DNA from 2 places in the Bacillus sp. 1NLA3E genome. Region 1 is predicted to be linked to the other one. Evidence: predicted binding sites of a transcription regulator. Region 1 holds the regulator's gene; the other holds the start of a gene.
The links. The regulator Rex, encoded in region 1, represses fermentation and respiration genes when NADH is low (regulators of the CRP and FNR family bind a similar motif). The targets are predictions, from matches to a motif close to TTGTGAAATATTTCACAA.
Positions count from the first base shown of each region.

Region 1 (10,260 bases):
CTTGCAGAGGGGTTAGGTATCAGTAGAACGGTCAATAGCCCAACTTTTACGATCATAAAAGAATATCAAGGGAGAATTCCGCTTTATCATATGGATGTATATAGAGTAGAGGATTCTTTTGAAGATCTAGGTTTTGATGAGTATTTCGAAGGAAATGGTGTAACTGTTGTGGAGTGGGCTCATCTCATTAAGGATCAGTTACCTGATAGTATATTGACGATTTACCTATACCATGAAAATGAATATGCACGTAAAATTGTTTTAAAACCGCGAGGGACTCGCTATGAGGAATTATGTAAGGAGATTAACTAATGAAGGTATTAGCAATTGATACTTCTAATTATGCTTTAGGAATTTCACTCATTGATGAAGATAAGGTTATTGGTGAATACATTACGAATGTAAAGAAAAATCATTCTGTCCGAGTCATGCCAGCAATTGAGGAGTTGATGAAGGTTTGTGATATCCTTCCTTCAGATTTAACCAAGATAGTTGTTGCAAAAGGGCCAGGCTCATATACGGGTGTGCGAATCGGTGTAACGATTGCCAAAACACTGGCTTGGACATTGAATATTCCGCTAGTAGGGGTTTCCAGCTTAGAAGTATTGGCTGCATCAGTCGGTCGTTATTTCCAAGGAAGCATTTCGCCATTATTTGATGCTAGACGAGGACAAGTTTATACCGGGCTTTACCAATTCAATGAAGGAAAACTGCAAGTTATCAAAAAAGACCAGCTTGTACTTTCACAGGACTGGGCGCAGGACTTGAAAAAACGATCTGAAAGCATCTTATTTATTGGTAATGATTTACCGATTCATCGGAATGGGATTGAAGAAGTTCTTACACATCAAGCATACTTTGCAGAGATAACAGAACATAACCCACGTCCTTCCGAGTTGGCTTTGTTAGGAAGGGATTTACCCGGGGAGGATGTTCATTCCTTTGTACCGAATTACATAAGACTTGCTGAGGCAGAGGCAAAATGGTTGGAAGCAAAAAAAGAAATGCAATAGTTTAAAGAAGGAAGAATGATATGAACGGATCACTAACTTTCCGAGATATGGAATTAAAAGATATCGATGATGTACTAAAAATAGAGCATGAATCGTTTACTGCCCCTTGGAGTCGTGAGGCATTTGTCAATGAACTGACAAGCAATCGGTTCGCAGTCTATATTGTCATTGAAGAGGCCGAACAGGTAGTTGGATATTGTGGTGTATGGGTGATTGTGGATGAAGCTCATATAACAAATATTGCACTACTTCCAGAACATAGGGGGAAAAAGCTAGGGGAAGCATTGTTATTGAAGGTAATGGAGGTAACGAAGAAATTGGGTGCAGTAAAGATGACACTTGAAGTGAGGGTAACTAATTCAGTAGCTCTGGCTTTATACCGTAAGCTAGGGTTTAAAGATGGTGCAATTCGTAAAGGGTATTATACTGATAACCGTGAAGATGCTTTAGTAATGTGGGTGGAGTTATGAGAAAAGATCTATTAATAATGGGCATTGAGTCAAGTTGTGATGAAACGGCAGTTGCTATTGTAAAAAACGGACGGGAAATCGTTTCGAATGTTATTGCTTCACAAATTGAAAGTCATAAACGGTTTGGTGGTGTTGTTCCAGAAATAGCATCGCGACACCATGTTGAGCAGATTACAATTGTTTTAGAGGAAGCAATGAAACAAGCAGGAGTCACCTTTAAAGACTTAGATGCCATTGCAGTTACCGAAGGCCCAGGGTTAGTTGGTGCTCTTTTAATTGGGGTAAATGCAGCTAAAGCAATCGCTTTTGCTCATAGTATTCCACTCGTCGGTGTCCATCATATCACCGGTCATATTTATGCGAATCGTCTTGTGACTGAAATGAATTTCCCACTCCTTTCCTTAGTTGTTTCTGGTGGTCATACTGAGCTAGTCTATATGAAGGAACATGGAGATTTTAAGGTTATTGGTGAAACAAGAGATGATGCAGCAGGTGAAGCATATGATAAGGTTGCCCGAACGCTGAATCAACCTTATCCGGGTGGTCCTCATATTGACCGAATGGCACAAGAAGGAAAGCCTACGATCAACTTGCCAAGAGCATGGCTAGAAGAAGGCTCATATGATTTTAGTTTTAGTGGATTAAAATCAGCTGTAATAAATACAGTTCATAATGCAGAGCAACGTGGAGAGAGCATCAAACCAGAGGATCTTGCAGCAAGCTTTCAGCAAAGTGTTATTGATGTGTTAGTTACAAAAGCCGTAAAAGCTGCGAAAGAATATCAAGTTAAGCAGGTCCTACTCGCAGGTGGTGTAGCAGCCAATAAGGGATTAAGAGCGGCACTAACAGAGGCATTTACTAAAATTCCCGAAATCGAGTTGGTCATTCCACCATTATCCTTATGTACGGATAATGCCGCGATGATTGCAGCAGTCGGTAGCGTTTTATTTGAAAAAGGAAAGCGTGCTAACCTTTCATTAAATGGCAATCCTGGATTGGACATCACGATCTACAATTAAATCGAAAATCTCTGTTCTTTCGACAACATTTAATTGAAAACAGATCCTTCTATCCACAATTAATCCGAAAAAACATTTTACTCTTCTTACGCCAAGAAGAGTTTTTTTGTGGATAAGTGTATATAACATGTGTATAGTGTGGATAAGTATAGCGGAAATTGTGGATAATGTGGAAAACCCCTGTGGATGCTGTAAAAATAATAAGCTTAATGTGAATAAAATTGTTAATAAGTAATGAATAACTTTTTCAGTTATGATTTCCCACATATTTTCACGAATTTGGATGAAAAATATCGAAAAAAGTAGATAAATCTCGAAAAAACAACTTGAAAAAAACCACAAAAGTTATGACAAAAGTCGTCAGTTTTGTGGTTTTTTTATTTGCTGTGTAAAATTAGAATGTTGATTTCCGCTACAATCAACAATGAGTTTTAACACAGCCTTTTTATTATAAAATAAGGCTGTTTTCGTAAAATTTGTTGCTATTTACTTATGAGAGTAGAGGCTGATTTCCGCTCCAGGTGCTCGCTTTCCGCGGGGCGTGCGGTGAGCCTCCTCGGCGTTTTACGGAGGCTGCTGAAAAAGTCCTTTTCTATTTAAAATGAAGTTTTTGACAATACACAATCCCAAAATCCCGCCATTTTCCTCTATCGAAGTGGAGGATTCAGTCCGATTTACTCCTCATTATTAAATCGAAAGTGGGGATGGATTTTTCAGGGAATTGCTTTTCTCAAAATTTCTCAGCCTTTTTCAGTGGCCTCGTTTTACGCCTGCGGGGTCTCACCTGTCCCGCTGCTCCCGCAGGAGTCGAGCACCTTCCGCTCCAATCAGTTTCATTTTTAAAGGTATACATTCAATCTTTTAGAAAACAGCATAAAATAATTACCGTTTCAAGATTTCCCTAGTCCTCAGCAAGTTCAGCCCATTCCTCCATCAGTTCTTCAAGCGTGGAATGTGCCGCCTCGTTTTGGCCGTTAAGCTCCAACACTTTTTCATGGTTTTGGTATATCTCTGGGTCACATAATAGCTGTTCGTTAGTTGAGATCAGTGTCTCTAATTTTTCGACACTCGCCTCAATTTCCTCCATTCTTCTCTGTCGTTGGCGCTCCAATTTTTTTGTTTCCTTATCCTGTTGATAAGTATTTTTTACTGGAGTGCCAGCAAGTGTTGTCCCCACCTTAGGTGTATTCTCAAGTGCTTTTAGCTCAACTTGTTCGAGTTTCTTTTCAACGTAGTAGTCATAATCACCTAAATATTCGACAGCGCCGTTCTTCCCTAATTCGATCACTTTTGTAACGATTCGATTAATGAAATAACGGTCATGTGAAACGAATAAAATAGTTCCAGGATAATCGATGAGGGCGTTTTCTAGTACCTCTTTGCTGTCTAAATCCAGATGGTTCGTGGGCTCATCAAGAATGAGGAGATTAGCTTTTTCCATCATAAGCTTGGCGAGGGCAAGTCGAGCTTTTTCTCCGCCGCTTAAGGTTGAAACAATTTTCAAAACATCGTCACCCGAAAATAAAAAATTACCTAAAACAGTTCGAACTTCTTTTTCAGGCTTTAACGGATATTCATCCCATAGTTCATTTAACACACGTTTATTTGATGTTAATTCAGCTTGTTCCTGATCATAATAGCCAATCGAGACGTTGGAGCCTAATTGGAATGTGCCAGCTAACGGATCTAGTTTTTGTACAATAGTTTTTAATAAGGTGGATTTACCGATCCCATTCGGCCCAACCAGCGCGATACTTTCCCCACGGGTAATTCGAATGGATATATTTTCAGATACCCTTTCTTCACCATAACCAACAGCGACAGAATGGACGTTTAACACTTCATTTCCGCTTTGTTTTTCAATATCAAAAGAGAATGTAGCTGATTTCTCATTTCCTAGAGGCCGGTTCATAACATCCATTCGATTAAGTTGTTTCCGCCGGCTTTGCGCCCTTTTTGTAGTGGATGCACGGGCGAGGTTTCGAGCAACAAAATCTTGTAACTTCGTAATTTCATCCTGCTGCTTTTCATACATCTTCATTTCACGTTCATAGTTTTCTGCCTTGTGCACGAGATAGGAACTATAATTTCCTGTGAATTTTAGGATTTGTTGCCGTGACATTTCATAAACCTGGTTGACAACTTTGTCTAAAAAGTAGCGATCATGAGAAACAATTAAAATAGCTCCTTCGTAATTTTGTAAATACTGTTCTAACCAGGACAATGTTTCAATGTCTAAATGGTTGGTGGGTTCGTCCAAAATAAGAATATCGGGTTTGGTTAATAATAATTTTCCAAGTGCAAGCCGCGTTTTTTGGCCACCACTCAGGCTGGAAATTTTGGTAGAATAATCAAAGGTATGAAAATTTAAACCGTGAAGAACGGAACGAATATCGGCCTCGTATTGGTACCCTCCAAGGTCTTTAAATTGAACCTGCAAGAGGTCATAATCCTTTAATAATTTTTCGTAAGTGCTTGTTTCTTTTAATATTGCTGGATCAGACATTTGTTCTTCATATTGTCGAAGCTTTTGTTCAAGAATTCGTAATCCAGCAAAAACCGTAAGCATTTCTTCCCAAATGGAAAGGCTTGATTCCAGCCCTGTATTTTGTGCTAAATACCCAATCGTAACTTCCTTTGGTTTCATGATTTCTCCAGAATCAAAGGACATCTGCCCAGCAATGATTTTTAGCAGAGTAGATTTTCCAGCACCGTTACGGCCGACTAAGGCAATTCTATCTCGAGTTTGTACTTCTAGTTTAATATTAGATAAAATAAGATCTGCACCATAATATTTATTTAATTGGTTTACTTGTAATAATATCATTGTTTTTCACCTCTATTGCGATAGAGTAAGTTTATCGTATTCCTATCATATCAGCAATAACTCCAATCTTGTGAAGGAAAATACAAGTTGATACATACATGTTTGGAAAAATAGTGTATGATTTTGTTAGAAAGGTGTGTACATATGGGAGAATTTACGCATTTTAATGAAGAAGGCCGTGCTAAAATGGTCGATGTTAGCAGTAAACCTGAAACAATTAGAACAGCTCTCGCTTATTCAAGTATTACTGTTAGCTGTGATATTTATGAAAAAATAACCAATAATGAAATGAAAAAAGGGGATGTCCTAGCAGTTGCACAAGTTGCAGCAGTAATGGCATGTAAAAAAACTTGGGATATTATTCCAATGTGTCACCCGATTCCCTTAAATGGTGTAGATATTTCTTTTTCATGGGGAAAAGAAAATAATGACTATATTTTGCACATTTCAGCAAAGGTTAAAACAAAAGGAAATACAGGTGTGGAAATGGAAGCGTTAACAGCAGCCTCGGTTTGTGCTTTAACGGTTTACGATATGTGTAAGGCAGTCGATAAAGGTATGGTAATTGGAAAAACGTTTTTAGTTGAAAAAACAGGTGGGAAAAGCGGAGATTTTCATAGAGAAAACCGTGTGAAATAATTTTATATTGGAGAGGAGAGTTGTTATGGCAAATGAGGGTTCATCCAAAATACCACAGGCCACTGCAAAAAGATTACCACTGTATTATCGTTTCTTAAAAAATTTACATACATCCGGAAAACAGCGCGTTTCATCTGCAGAACTAAGCGAGGCAGTCAAAGTAGATTCTGCGACGATACGCAGAGACTTCTCTTATTTTGGTGCGTTAGGGAAAAAGGGCTACGGTTACAATGTGAATTACCTGTTAACTTTTTTTCGGAAAACGCTTGATCAGGATGAATTGACAAAAGTAGCTTTAATTGGTGTAGGTAATCTAGGCACAGCTTTATTAAATTATAATTTTTTAAAAAATAATAATACGAAGATCGCCATTGCATTTGATGTAGACCCAGCAAAGGTTGGAACAAGTATTCTTGATGTTCCTGTTGCTCATATGGATGATTTAGAGAAAAAAATCAAAGAAGAGAATATTCATGTGGCGATTCTGACGATTCCAGCTCCAGTAGCGCAAGCGACAACTGATCGGTTAACCAGTGGTCCTATTAAAGGAATTCTAAATTTTACGCCAGCACGATTGAATGTTCCTTCGGACATTCGTGTTCATCATATTGATTTGGCCGTAGAATTACAATCACTTGTGTATTTCTTAAAGCACTATCCAAAGGTAGAAGAGGAATAAGGAAAAAATGTACCCATAGAGGGCCGTTGATAAACTAATATGATTTTCAAACCTGTGTAGAATTTATTCTATACAGGTTTTTTATATGGGGAATTTCCAATTTTCCCTTGCATACGAATTCACTATAAAACTTTTGCATTTTGTCATGATATATTCTTTTATTCTTTGTGTTATTTCAATGGGACAATTATACAATGGTATTTGATTAAGTTTTTTCAACACATTTGACCTATTTATTTAAATAATAGGCCCTACCCAAAAAATAACTGTGGATAACTTCCTTTGTTATTTTTATTTATAGATGTGCCGAGGGGATTGGCATGGGTGTCTGTTAAACGATGTTTGTTGATTGTAAGGGAATTTGCGATATTCCAGCGGAAAAAGAAGGGGATGACCCCACGCGAGGCTCGAACGAGGGGGCTTGGCAGTTCGTCCGCGGAAAGGGAGGAGATTCCCTCTTTTTTTGTGTTAACAGCTCTTTTATTTGGAGGTGACCGATATGACAACCAATATGCGCAGAGTTTCATGTGAGCTTGATGAATTCGAACCCCAACTATATATTAATAACAGGAAAAATGAAAAGGTAACTACAGTCATTTTAATAGAGGAAATCCCGTCAGAATTCAAGGATGACATTTTGTATATCTGCAAAGATTTCATACTCCAAGACCCAGCGCAGTTTTGTTCATCTATTAATTTAGTGTGTCTATGTGACCTTGAAATTCCAACTGAGTTGACTTCTTGTGATATGCTCAATCTTATTTTAATTAAGAAGCCGGTCAGCGTTAATACGTTATATGCGCGGATACAAAACATTATCCTCACATCTAGTGATGAAGGTTATATTCCTCAAAAGCTTTTAGACGCTGCATGTTCCGGAAATCTGCAAACCATTGCGGACACAGCTTGTTCCTTACTTGGAAACCCTATTATAATATATGATTTAGGTTTTCAAATTCTTGCTTTTTCTCAAAACTTAAGACCTGAGAATGAGATTTATAAAATGGCCGGACAGGATGAGCAGATGATTCAACAAACAATGGCAGCTTTTTTTCAGGTAAAAGCGTTAGATACGATGCGAGAGAAAGGTTCTTCCTATTTTTGGAAGTGCTACGGCCATGACAAACCTTTGCCGGAAGATACCATACTGATACATGCGCCCATTATGTTGGATAAAGTTATCATTGGATATGCAGTGGTAATGAAAGGATATGTTGATTGGGATGAAAGCGACCTTATTCTGACTGATAAAATATGCAAGATTATCTCCCTTGAAATGAAAAACAACTACTTTAATAAAAATATCAAGGGTATGCTACATGAGCATTTTCTTAGGGATATGCTGGAAAATTCAATTGAAAAAAGAGAATTTATCGAAGCACGAATCAGCACCTTGAATTTGAAATTGAATAAAAATATTTATATGGCTGTGATTCAATCAGTAAATCCAACTCATTTAAACTCGCAATTACATCCAATATTAAAGGAACTAGGAAAGATTTTTAAAAACAGTATTTTTGCCGTATACACAGATCATATTGTATTGATCCATCATAATAATGAAAATCAGGAATTGACGGGTCAGGAGCAGGAGAGGCTCAACACTTATCTTAACGCTTGTGATATGGCTGCTGGTTTTAGTATGTGCTTTCACGATCCCTGTCAAATCAAGCGACATTATCAACAAGCAAAAGATGCTCTGGATATTGGTTTATCTTTACAAAAGCCGGGAAAAGTTTTCTTTTTTCAACAACTATCTATTTACCGATTGTTTGAATTGGGCAACAAGACTACCGATATTACGGATTATTTGCATCCAGCTGTATTTTGTCTGGTAAACTACGATAAAGAAAACCATACTGAATTTATGAAAACACTATACTATTATATTATTAACCTAAAAGCTTTATTAAAGACGAAGGAAATCCTTTATATTCATCGAAACACCCTGGTTTACCGCATTAATAAAATTCAAGAAATCACAAACATTGACCTACACGATGGCGAAACATTCTTTCAGTTATATATTTCCTTTAAAGGACTTGAGTTTATAGCACACCGGACTAACAATAAAATAAGTTTCTTCTAGTTCGATATAAAGCTTCTTGCTAAACAAAAATACCCTGCCAGCTACAAAGCTGGCAGGGTATTTTTGTTTGATTTAACTTTATAGTATGAAAGTACAAATTGTGAAAATGATCACGATGTAAATTCTGTACCATGATATATGTTGCCGAAAATTACAAAATGATAGCATTTTTGTGTAGTACAAAATATATAGAGAAAAGGAAGAGTACTAATGAGCGAAAACGAGAAGAAGGGGTTAAGTCGAAGGAACTTTGTTAAAGGAACAGCAATTGCAGCTTTGGGGGTTGCTTCCGCGGGACTACTGGCTGGTTGTTCCGAGAAAGCGGATACTGCACGAGCTTCTGCAGAAACTTCGTCCGAAGATTGGCTGGGTAAGGCACCTGAAATTTCTGATTCGAAAATTAAACAGACTCTTAAAGCTGACGTGGTGATTGTCGGGGCTGGTGTAGCAGGAATGCATGCGGCACGAGCAGCGTCGGAGGCCGGTGCCTCAGTAATTGTTGTCGAAAAGGCAGACACATTCCAAGTCCGCAGCGGTCAGTATGGAATCATCGATAGCAAAATTCAAAAGTCTCTTGGAGTCAAGATGGATAAAAACGCTGCAATTACCGAGAACATGAAGCAGATGGGTTACCGTGCAGATCACCGTATGTGGAACTACTGGGCTAATCATAGCGGCGAGGACTTTGATTGGCTGATGGAACTTGCACCTGACCATGTGGTTCTTCCAGAAGATGCACTCTCATTAGATGTAAACAAGATTAATATATCAATGCAACACTTTCCAGTACCCGAGGGTTACAATCCCGCGGAGGAATACAACCCTTCATACCCGACGGTTATGGCTATTCTTCCGAGTCAAAAAAAGCTTATGGAACGCGTACATCAGAAGTGTTTGAAGCAGGGATGCAAGTTTATGTTTAAGACGTGGGCAAAAACGCTCATCCGCCCTAACAATAAAGGCAGGATTGAAGGTGTCATCTGTCAAGACATAAAGGGAAATTATATTAAAATCATCGGTAAAAAGGGTGTTGTCCTTGCGACGGGGGATTATGGCAATAACAAAGACATGATTAAGTATTTCGTACCTTGGGCGGTAAATTTCTTTAATGTTTATCCCAGCGTAGATGCTAATGGTAACCCAGCCAATACAGGCGATGGACATAAGCTGGGCGTCTGGGTCGGGGCAAAGATGGAAGACGGTCCCCATGCGCCGATGACTCACACACTTGGTGGTCCTCTTGGTGTTGATGCGTTCTTTTTGGCTAACACTGTAGGAAAACGCTTTATTAACGAAGATGCCGGCGGCCAGCAGTTGTCAAATGCCCTATATCGCCAACCGGGCAATTTTGCGTGGCAGATCTTTGATGATAAGTGGCCTGAACAGATTGGACTCATGAATGTTTCCCACGGAAGCGTCAACCACTGTGTTGCTGCTGATAAGGTCCCTCATTTAAAGGACTCCTCTTGGGCTCTTGGCAGGGTGTCAATTACCTCCCGTGAGGAAGTTCGGGCCACTGATGGC
Region 1 is NC_021171.1:221,527-231,786, forward strand. Features, by position in the region: gene tsaE (tRNA (adenosine(37)-N6)-threonylcarbamoyltransferase complex ATPase subunit type 1 TsaE) at 1-312, shown strand, start outside; gene tsaB (tRNA (adenosine(37)-N6)-threonylcarbamoyltransferase complex dimerization subunit type 1 TsaB) at 312-1,013, shown strand; gene rimI (ribosomal protein S18-alanine N-acetyltransferase) at 1,034-1,483, shown strand; gene tsaD (tRNA (adenosine(37)-N6)-threonylcarbamoyltransferase complex transferase subunit TsaD) at 1,480-2,502, shown strand; gene B1NLA3E_RS01230 (ABC-F family ATP-binding cassette domain-containing protein) at 3,404-5,329, opposite strand; gene moaC (cyclic pyranopterin monophosphate synthase MoaC) at 5,474-5,968, shown strand; gene B1NLA3E_RS01240 (redox-sensing transcriptional repressor Rex) at 5,994-6,647, shown strand; gene B1NLA3E_RS01245 (PucR family transcriptional regulator) at 7,285-8,736, shown strand; gene B1NLA3E_RS01250 (FAD-dependent oxidoreductase) at 8,947-10,260, shown strand, end outside.

Region 2 (10,260 bases), 2.0 Mb from region 1:
TCTACCATTATTAATTATTGGAATGTACAAATTAGGCAAGAAGTTTATTGGCTATACGATTTTATCAGTGGTCTTCCTATCAGCTAGTTTATATTTTATTCCAGTAACCGCGCTCACATCAGAACCGATTCTTTCCTCTTTATTTGGAGGAGTTATAGCAGGAATCGGGATTGGCCTTGTGTTTCGGGCATCGGCATGTACAGGCGGGTTTGATATTATTGCTATGTTACTAGCCAAAAAGGCAGATTTTCCGATTGGTGGCTTTTTATCTGCCATAAATGGTGTAGTGGTGATTATCTCAGGTTTTGTTTTTAATTGGGATGCTGCATTGAATACTATGCTCGGCATTTACGCGTCAGGTAAAGTAATTGATGCGATTCATACAAAACATATTAAGCTAACCTTGATGATTGTGACCAATAAAGGTGAAGAAATGAAGGAAAAGCTCCTGACCAATTTATACCGCGGAATTACAATGATGGAGGGCGAGGGAGCTTATACAGGCGAGAAACGGAAAATCTTAATGACGGTGATTACACGTTATCAGTTGTCAGAAGTGAAGTCATTCATTAATGAAATCGATCCACATGCTTTTGTCAATATTACGGAAACGACAGAGGTATTGGGATCATTTCATCGCAACTAAGCTAGCAATCTCATCCTTAATCATAAGGGCAGGGGAACGGGTCATACCGGAACCATGCCCTTTTGGTTTTGGTAACTATAATAAATTTGAAATTAATCTAAAATTGAATCGGCTGCATAGAGGCATCTATTGCTTTGAAAATATAATGTTGACTAATTAAATAGTCCAGCAAAGCAGGTATCTGTGCTACCGTTTCTTCCTGGTCATGTAATAAAATAACGATTGGTGCCATCTGATTTCGTTGTTTTTCGACTTGTTCCTTCACAGCATCTACAAAACGGTGATCACGGTAATACCAGTCCTTACTGTCAACATTCCAATCCCACATTAAATAACCGTGGTCAATTACCGCCTTTTTATACTCATCAGTCATATCGGGAGCACTACCAAACGGGGTCCTAATAAAATGAGTGTCGATACCTGTTATCGCTAAAAGCGAGTTCCTAGTTTGGTCCATTTCAGAAATAACCGTTTGGGAGGATTGATAAAATTGGCTTCTGTTGTGGGTTACTCCATGCAAACCAACACTATGACCGGATTGAATCATCCGGATTACAGCATCTGGATATCTTTTAATGTTCCCATCCAGCATAAAGAAGGTCGCTTTAACTTGATATTGATTCAAAATTGAAAGAAGGTCATTGGACGAATTCTTTGGACCGTCATCGAAGGTTAAGTAAACCACCTTATTTTGTTGGGTAATGACTGGATTTGTTTCGAATGTTATATTATTAAGCGGAGGAATTACCGCGTTCGTATTTTTTATGTCGATTAAGCTTGGGTCAAGAATTTTCCTATTTTCTGAGAATGTCTGAATATGTTCCTTGTTTAATAAGGTAATAGCCATTTTCTTGTTAGGGACTCTATGTACGTTGTAGGGGTTTTTATTATCTGTAGGTTTTTGTAATTCCCCATTAGTGGTCAAGGAATCATTCGTTAAATAAATCAACACAAAATACACAATACTGATCAAAAATAGAACAGATAGTTGCTTATTTTTTTCACATTCCATGCGTCATCCCTCTTTGGTGAAAATTTTGAAACTGTCACAATAAGATTGAGTGATTTCCTGAAGGTTACCATTCTATTGGCTTTATTTTACATTAATTTCTATTAAATTGGTAAATTTTTTAAAAAATACATAAAAAAATCAGCGCAACAAGAGGTTGTGCTGATTCTTAGAAACCAAATATACTGCTGATAAGATTTTTCCTTTTTGTCATTTTTCGTGGATGATCTAAAACAAGTGGGAGGTCATTAGGAAGAGTCTGTTTAAGATTCTGAAGTTCTATTGTTAATTCTTGTACTTGAGTGGTTAGGGTGGTGACTAAATTTTGAAGATCCTCAATTTCACGACGATGATGCAAAAGTTGGTAAGAGATAACGGAGTCTGCTTTCTCATCAAGAATTCTTTCTAGATCCACTATTTTAGTCCTGAGTTTTTCAAGGTTTGGATCCTTTCCAGGTTGTAAAATTATACCTGATCTGATGTTTTTTTCAGAAGCTGCCGCAACCTCATTAGGTTGAAGACTATTGTTGATGTTTTCTTGATTAATTTTTAAATATTCGATAACCTCATTGCTAAATTGATAGTGGCCACGTTCATTTCGGTCCATTGGCAAATCCAACTGTTTCACCCACCGTTTAATGGTACTTGGTGAAACCCCCAACAATTTCGCAACTTCACTTGTATTCAATTTTGGTCCTCCTTTATTTCAATTTGGTGTGCTCTTACCAAAATTTCCACCATTTTCTGTTTTCCTGGTGTTCTTTTCCTACGGCGGTGTTTCTAAAGGTAGTGACTAGGTTTTGGAAAGTTGCCTCGCGACTTCGGATTTCTTTGGTAAAATGTTTACGTTCTTCTTGAAGTGTTTCAATATATAGCTCGCGGTCTTTGTTTAGTGAATCAACTAAATGACTAATTTCATATTTAGTATCATCAGTAGCTTGCACAAAGCTAATAGATATCGTTTCTAATGTTTTTGATGCATGTTCCGAAGCTTGCATAAAGCCATTAGAAATTGTTTCTAACGTTTTCGAGGTATTTTCAGAAACTTTCGCAATACGTGTTGTAAGAGATTCGACCGTTTTAGAAGTGTGGTCAGAGGCGTGGAGAAGGTTCTTAGAAAGAGATTCTAATGTTTCAGATGTATTCTCGGAGGATTCTGTCATGATGTTTGATAGCTCTTGGATTTCTGATTTTGAATTTTCGCCTAGTTTATAGATGGATCGAGAGAGACTTTTTACTGTTTGCACAGAACCTTTTGATATTTCCTTTTTCACTTCCTCCAATACTTCCTTACGAATTCCAGTGCGAATTTCTGTTTTGACCTCGTCAAGTAAATTTTCCTTATAGACATCCATTATTCGGAAAAAGTCTTCTAAATTAGGTGATTCCTTTGTTTCTGCAACTTGTGGTGGGGAAGATACGGTAATGATAGACGTTTCGACTTCTTCAATTTTTATTTTTTCTTCGACTGGAACAGTTAAATCAGTTCCAGACTGTATTTTGAAAATCTCAGCAATTTTTCCAAGACTTGTATTGGTGTCGCGGAGCAACTTTATTTCTTTTAGTAAGGTAATCTCATTTTCAGAAAAAAACCTAGCACCCTGTTTCGTTCGTGGAATGTTTATAAATTCACTTAAATCCTTTTCCCATCGTTTGATCGTCCCCGTAGGAACGTTAATAAGCTTTGAAGCTTCTTGAATCGTATATGTTTTCAAATATGGACTTTTCATATTTATACCAACCCTTTCTATTTGATTAATAGTTTATCAACTAGATTTTTCGAGATCGGATTCTCTTTATTGTTACTATTCATCATACCCTACCTGTTTTTCCTGCCTCATGACAAAAGCTATCAAAACAAGACGGGATTCAGCAGAACTTCTAATAAAATAACACTTGCCATAAAAAAGATGTCGTGTAGGAACGCAAAATGGTTTCAGGAAGCTAAAAGACACAGAACTGGGATTTACCTCATAAAATAATGGTGATGTAAGAAGGGGAGGGGAAACGATTGAGTATGGATGGTTATTCATATATGAATGCAATAGATTATCGGCAAACGCAAAAGTTGGTTAATGATGTTGCGAAAGCAATCAATGGAGAATACTCGGCGATATTATGCTATGAAAGAATTGCCCACATGGCTCGTAATGAAAAAACCAGAAATCAAATTTTAGAAATTCGCAAAGATGAAATTCGTCATTATCATGAATTTATTGGTATCTATACGAGACTAACGGGGCAGAAACCAGATGTTCACCATACAGAAGGATGTCCTTCAACCTATCGGGAGGCCTTGGAGTTTGCCCTTAACGACGAGCAAGAAACGGTGGATTTTTATATGGACATTGCCAGAGGAACAAAGGAGCACAACATAAAAGAAGTGTTCCGAAATGCAGCAGCAGATGAACAAAATCACGCGGTCTGGTTCTTATATTTTTTGACCATGAATAAATAAAGGTTCTTTGTCATTTCCTTGTGAAAAAAACACATAGAAACACCTTTTGGTGCCCCAATGTGGCCCGCCCCGCGGAAAGCGAAGCGCCTGGAACGGAAATCAACATTCTCTTTTAACAGAGTCTTAATGTAAAGAATGCCGAGGCGATTCTAAATCCTGCTCTTAAGCCGTTTGTGAAATACCCATCTTAACATGGGTGGAATGGCAAAATAGATAAATAAGAGCCGGAACATTTGAAATCCAGAAACAAATGAGAGGTTCGCCTTTACTTCATGAGCAATGATCCCCATTTGATCCATTCCCCCTGGTGCTAAACTTAAAAAGCCAGTAGTCATAGAAATATCATATATATGCAGAAGGACATTGCTTAAAACAAGACCACTGCTGACCAGAACTAACCCACTCATTAACGCAAGCCAAAGCAAACGTCCTTTTTGTTTTAATTTTTCAGGCTTCATCATTAATCCAATATAAACACTAATCATTATCTGTGATATATCAATGAGTGAAGCGGGCAGTGCCTGCCCATGAAATCCGGTTAGATTTAGTCCGATCGTAGCTATAATTGGACCGAGTAAAAATGGAGTTGGTGACTTTATTTTTTTTCCAATCAACGCAAACAGGATTGAAACCAAGCTATATATATAAATTTCTGGAAAGAAATGATCCAAGTTCACTGTCCCGTGCTGTACAATGGCGGCAGAAGAACCAAAGGTGTCCCCTCCAAATAAAGGACTATATACTAATAAAGGAATAAAGAAAATAATTACTAATAATCGGATCACTTGTAGAAAAGTTACGGTTGTTACATCAATGCCATCCGTTTCCTCAGCAAAAATAACCATCTGTGATAATCCCCCAGGAACACTACCAGTCAAAATGGTGGGGTAGTCTATCCCTGACAAGCGGGAAACGAAATAGGCCATTAAAGCACAAACCAATAACATCAAAAAAGTGAATATAAACATCATGGGCAACTGATAAACAATTTGCACTAGGGCATTTTTTGTAAAAGATAGACCGATGGAATACCCAAAGATGAGAAGACCTGTATCTCGAATATAAACTGGCCAGTAAAGTGGGATTTTTACCAGTTTTGGGATCATAAAAACGGCGGTCATTGGTCCCAGCAGCCATGGGACAGGCATATGGATAACAGAAAAAATAGTTCCCCCAATTAATGCGATCAATAATGTAAAACTGAACTGGATGTATTTTGATTCATGTTGGATCATCATTTTTTTCATTTTTAAGCTCCTGTTTTTATGAATATCATCACTGTAACATAAAAAATGTAAGCCTGAATTTGATCACTGTCAAATTTTTAAATATAGCTTGAAGTAGATGATAAAAAATGTTTAACAGCCCCTGTTTATTTGAAAATGAGGTTGTCCTGATTTTTGTCACCTTTGTGAACTAATACACAATCATATATTCAAAAGTGACGAACTTCACAATTATTTTTTCTATTCGAGATTACAATGTGGTCATAAGGTAAACGCACCGAAAAAGAATCCTTGATATGTAGAAATGTATATAACGGTTTTATAAATTAAGCATCGGGGGAACACATCATGAATAAGAAAAAACTAGTAATGATTGGCAATGGAATGGCGGGTGTACGGACAATTGAAGAGATCCTAAAGCTGGCTCCAGACTATTTTGAAATGACGGTTTTTGGAAATGAACCGCACCCTAACTATAATCGAATTCAGTTATCAACTGTCCTACAAGGTGATACAAGCTTTCCAGAAATCATTCTAAATTCTTGGGAATGGTATGAAAATAATCATATACAATTGTTTACGGGAGAAGCAATTACCAGCATTGATACCGGGAAAAAACAGGTTATTTCAGATAAAGGTAGAGTAACAGAATACGATGAATTAATTATTGCCACAGGATCAAGTTCATTTATTTTGCCAGTCCCAGGTGCTGATAAAGAAGGCGTTACGGGTTTTCGTGATATTCAAGATTGTGAAACAATGATCAAAGTATCTAAACAATATAAAAAAGCGGTTGTTATTGGGGGAGGCCTACTGGGGTTAGAGGCAGCTCGTGGCTTATTAAATCTTGGCATGAAAGTAGATGTGGTCCATTTAATGCCAGATTTGATGGAAAGACAGCTTGATCCAACTGCATCTTCCATGCTGAAAAGAGAACTTGAATCGCAAGGAATGAATTTTTTACTTGAAAAACAAACGACAGAAATTTTTGGAGAAGAACGAGTGGAAGGGCTTCGTTTTAGTGATGGCACTGAAATACAAGCAGATCTTGTTGTAATGGCAGTAGGAATAAAACCGAATACTGTTGTTGCAAAGGTAAGTGGAATTTCAGTAAACCGAGGAATTGTCGTGGACGACTATATGGTGACCAGTGATCCTTCTATATATGCAGTTGGAGAATGTGCGGAGCACCGTGGAACGGTATACGGTTTAGTGGCGCCTTTATACGAACAAGGTAAAGTTTTAGCAGCTCATATTCGTGGCATTGAAACAAAACCGTATGAGGGATCGGTTACTGGAACCCAATTGAAAGTGTCTAATGTCGATCTTTATTCTGCTGGTGAAATATTAGACTCCCCACACACAAAAGCGATTAAAATTCATAATGAATATGATGGAGTGTATAAAAAGGTTCTGATTAAAGACAATCAAATTGTCGGTATCGTTTTGTATGGAGATACAAAGGACAGTACCCGCTTGTATAAAATGCTGAGTACTCAAGAAGATATTAGTGGGATGACAAGTATTTCGTTGTTGCACACAGGTTGTGGTGGCGGACCCGAAGTGAGCGATGCTGCTTCGATGACCGCTGATGACTTGGTTTGCGGCTGTAATGGTGTTACAAAAGGGACGATTGTCGATGCGATTACATCATTGGGCTTAACCACGGTTGAGGAAGTTGGAAGCTGTACCAATGCAGGCCGTTCCTGCGGTCGCTGTAAATCACTCATTTCTGATCTATTAGTTCATACACTTGGTGATGAGTATGATGCAACTGCTAAGAAAACTGGTATCTGTTCATGTACAAGCTTAAGCCGAGATGAAGTAGTAGCAGAAATAAAAGAAAAAGGCTTAACGAATATTAAGGAAGTCATGTACGTTCTTGGCTGGAAACAAGAAGAGGGCTGTTCAAAATGCCGTCCAGCATTAAACTATTACCTCGGGATGATTTATCAAGATCAATATAAAGATGATCGTGATTCTCGACTAGTGAATGAAAAAATGCATGCCAATATTCAAAAAGATGGTACTTATACCGTTGTGCCAAGAATGTATGGTGGAGTAACATCTGCACAGGATTTGAAAAAAATTGGTGAAGTTGTTGAAAAATATGAAGTACCACTAGTGAAATTAACAGGTGGACAGCGAATTGGGCTATTCGGTGTTAAAAAAGAAGATCTTCCTGCAATGTGGGAAGAACTAGGGATGCCGTCTGGATACGCCTATGGAAAAACACTTCGTACTGTAAAAACCTGCGTGGGTGCGCAGTTCTGCCGCTATGGTACTCAGGATTCAATGAGCCTAGGAATTGAGCTAGAAAAGAAATTTGAGCGACTTGATACACCGCATAAAGTTAAAATGGGCGTGTCTGCTTGCCCAAGAAATTGTGCCGAAGCTGGTATTAAAGACATTGGTTTTGTAGGTGTAGATGGCGGCTGGGAAATTTATATTGGCGGAAACGGTGGAACAGATCTTCGTGCAGCGGACCTATTAGGCAAAGTGAAAACCCAAACAGACGTGATGGCAATGACGGGAGCGTATCTTCAGTATTACCGTGAAACTGCCAACTACTTAGAGCGGACGGCACCTTGGCTAGAACGAGTTGGTCTGGATCATGTAAAAGAAGTATTGGCGAATGAAGAAACTAGAAAAGCATTGAATGAGCGAATGGATAAAACGTTAACAAAATATATTGAACCGTGGCAAGAGGTAATTGAAAGCAAAGAAATTCAAGCCAAATATTATCAAATGCGAAATGTTCCAGTGATAAACTAAGGGAGGTTGATGAAAATGGAAAAAATAAATGTAGCAGTATACTCGGAGCTTCCTGAAAGAGCTGGGCAAATCGTAAACATTAATGGTGAAGAAATTGTCTTATTCCGGTTAACAAGCGGTGCAGTTAAAGCAGTAGAGAATCGCAGTCCTCATCCTAAGGGTGGAACCCTTTCTGATGGGCTTGTTAGTGGTGAATATGTGTATTGCCCTGTTTATGATTGGAAAATTTCCTTAATAAATGGACAGGTTCAACTTCCAGATAAAGGTCATGTAAAAACCTATCTTGTTGAGGTTGAAGGGGATTTTGTTGTCATCAATCTAAATGAAGCGAAAAACAATTAGGTGTGATAATATAGATATAATTTTGAAGTATGGGGGACATCAATTGCTGTTCCCCTTCTTTTATACATATTGTTGAATGGGAAGGGTGTACACACAATGAGGATTGGAAAAGTGTTTTTAGTAGGGGCTGGCCCTGGTGATATTGGATTAATGACCCTAAAAGGGCTGGAAGCGATTAAGCATGCCGAGGTTATTTTATACGATCGACTTGCAAATCCAAAACTACTTGAGTTTACTCCAGCTCATTGTGAGTTCATTTACTGCGGGAAATTACCAGACCGACACACTCTTCGTCAGGAAAAAATAAATGAATTACTTGTTTCAAAAGCTTTGGAAGGAAAGACAGTTGTGCGATTAAAGGGCGGTGACCCGGGCGTATTTGGTCGGGTTGGTGAGGAAGCAGATGCACTTTCCAAGAACGGTATTATTTTTGAAATTATTCCGGGTATTTCTTCTGGAATGGCTGCTCCACTTTATGCAGGTATTCCGGTAACTCATCGGGAATTCGGCGAAACTTTTGCCGTCGTAACAGCACACGATAAATCAAAAGAAGGAAAACCAAGTTTAGATTGGCAGGGGTTGGCCAGCGGAATCGACACGATTGCTTTCTATATGGGAATCGCCAATCTCTCCTATATTTGCAAAAACCTAATCCAATTTGGTAAACCAGCAACGACTCCAGTTATTCTCATTCAATGGGGGACGTTTGGTCGCCAAAAAACGCTGGAAGGGACCTTGGAGACGATTGCAGAGAAGGCAGATGAGGTGAAATTCACCAATCCAGCCATCACCCTTGTTGGCAACATCATTTCGCTTCGAGATAAAATGAATTGGTTTGAAAAAAAACCTTTGTTTGGCCGCCAAATCCTTTTGGCACGGACAGGAGTTACTCAAAGTGAAATGGCCAAGGAATTAGCAGATCAGGGAGCAGACGTTTATGAATTTCCAAAATGGAAAAAAACCACCGTCCCCCTAAATATAAAGGTATTAACGAACCTCAATCAATATGAGCAGATTCTGTTTACCTCCCCAGAGAGTGTAACGGACTTTTTTGAAGTATTGGTTGAACAAGGAATTGATATTAGGAGTATAAGTGGGGCACTATACGGCGTGTCAATAAAATCGGTAAAAACGCTTAATAAATATGGTTTCTTGGCACAATTAGAAAGTGATCTAAAAAGAATTGAAAAGCTGCTTGTTGTCGGGGATAATCGTTATATAAGCAAATACGAAAATAGTGATATTTATATAACAAGCAAGCTGGAGATTGATGAAAAATTTTCCCAAGTGTTGAAGCTGATGTTCGCTGAGGCTAGCCTGGATACAATCATTTTTCCTAGTAGTCTTTCCGTGGAAAAACTCCTTCAGGAGATGGAGAAAACTCAGATCCTACCGAGATCAATTTTTGAGACAGCTGAAATTATTTGTATGGGGGAAAAAACCTCACAAATGGCTGAAGCATATGGTTTAACGGAATACAAAATGCCCCAACAACCATCAAAGCTTTCTTTAATGGAATGTTTAATGAAAAATAGTCAGGATAGAAGCTGTTTGTGACATCTATGCGAAAATGGAAAATGATAGAACAGTATAAGAAACGGATGTGGTTATATGGTTGCACACTATCCTATAAGTCTGAATTTAGCAGGCAAGAATGTGATCGTCATCGGTGGCGGCAAAATTGCTGAACGCAAAATAAGGTCATTATTGGAAAAAGGGGCCCATATTGTGGTGATTAGTCCTGACTTGACAGCAGGTTTGAAAAAAATGGCTGAGGACAAAATAGTTTTTTGGAAAAACAAGC
Region 2 is NC_021171.1:2,240,114-2,250,373, forward strand. Features, by position in the region: gene B1NLA3E_RS10710 (YitT family protein) at 1-646, shown strand, start outside; gene B1NLA3E_RS10715 (polysaccharide deacetylase family protein) at 744-1,658, opposite strand; gene B1NLA3E_RS10720 (MerR family transcriptional regulator) at 1,825-2,343, opposite strand; gene B1NLA3E_RS10725 (MerR family transcriptional regulator) at 2,378-3,385, opposite strand; gene B1NLA3E_RS10730 (ferritin-like domain-containing protein) at 3,673-4,113, shown strand; gene B1NLA3E_RS10735 (AbrB family transcriptional regulator) at 4,263-5,360, opposite strand; gene nirB (nitrite reductase large subunit NirB) at 5,688-8,114, shown strand; gene nirD (nitrite reductase small subunit NirD) at 8,124-8,456, shown strand; gene cobA (uroporphyrinogen-III C-methyltransferase) at 8,553-10,013, shown strand; gene B1NLA3E_RS10755 (NAD(P)-binding protein) at 10,068-10,260, shown strand, end outside.
Region 2: nirB (nitrite reductase large subunit NirB) is a predicted target of Rex. The motif match lies at 5,523-5,540, and genes of this name have one in related genera.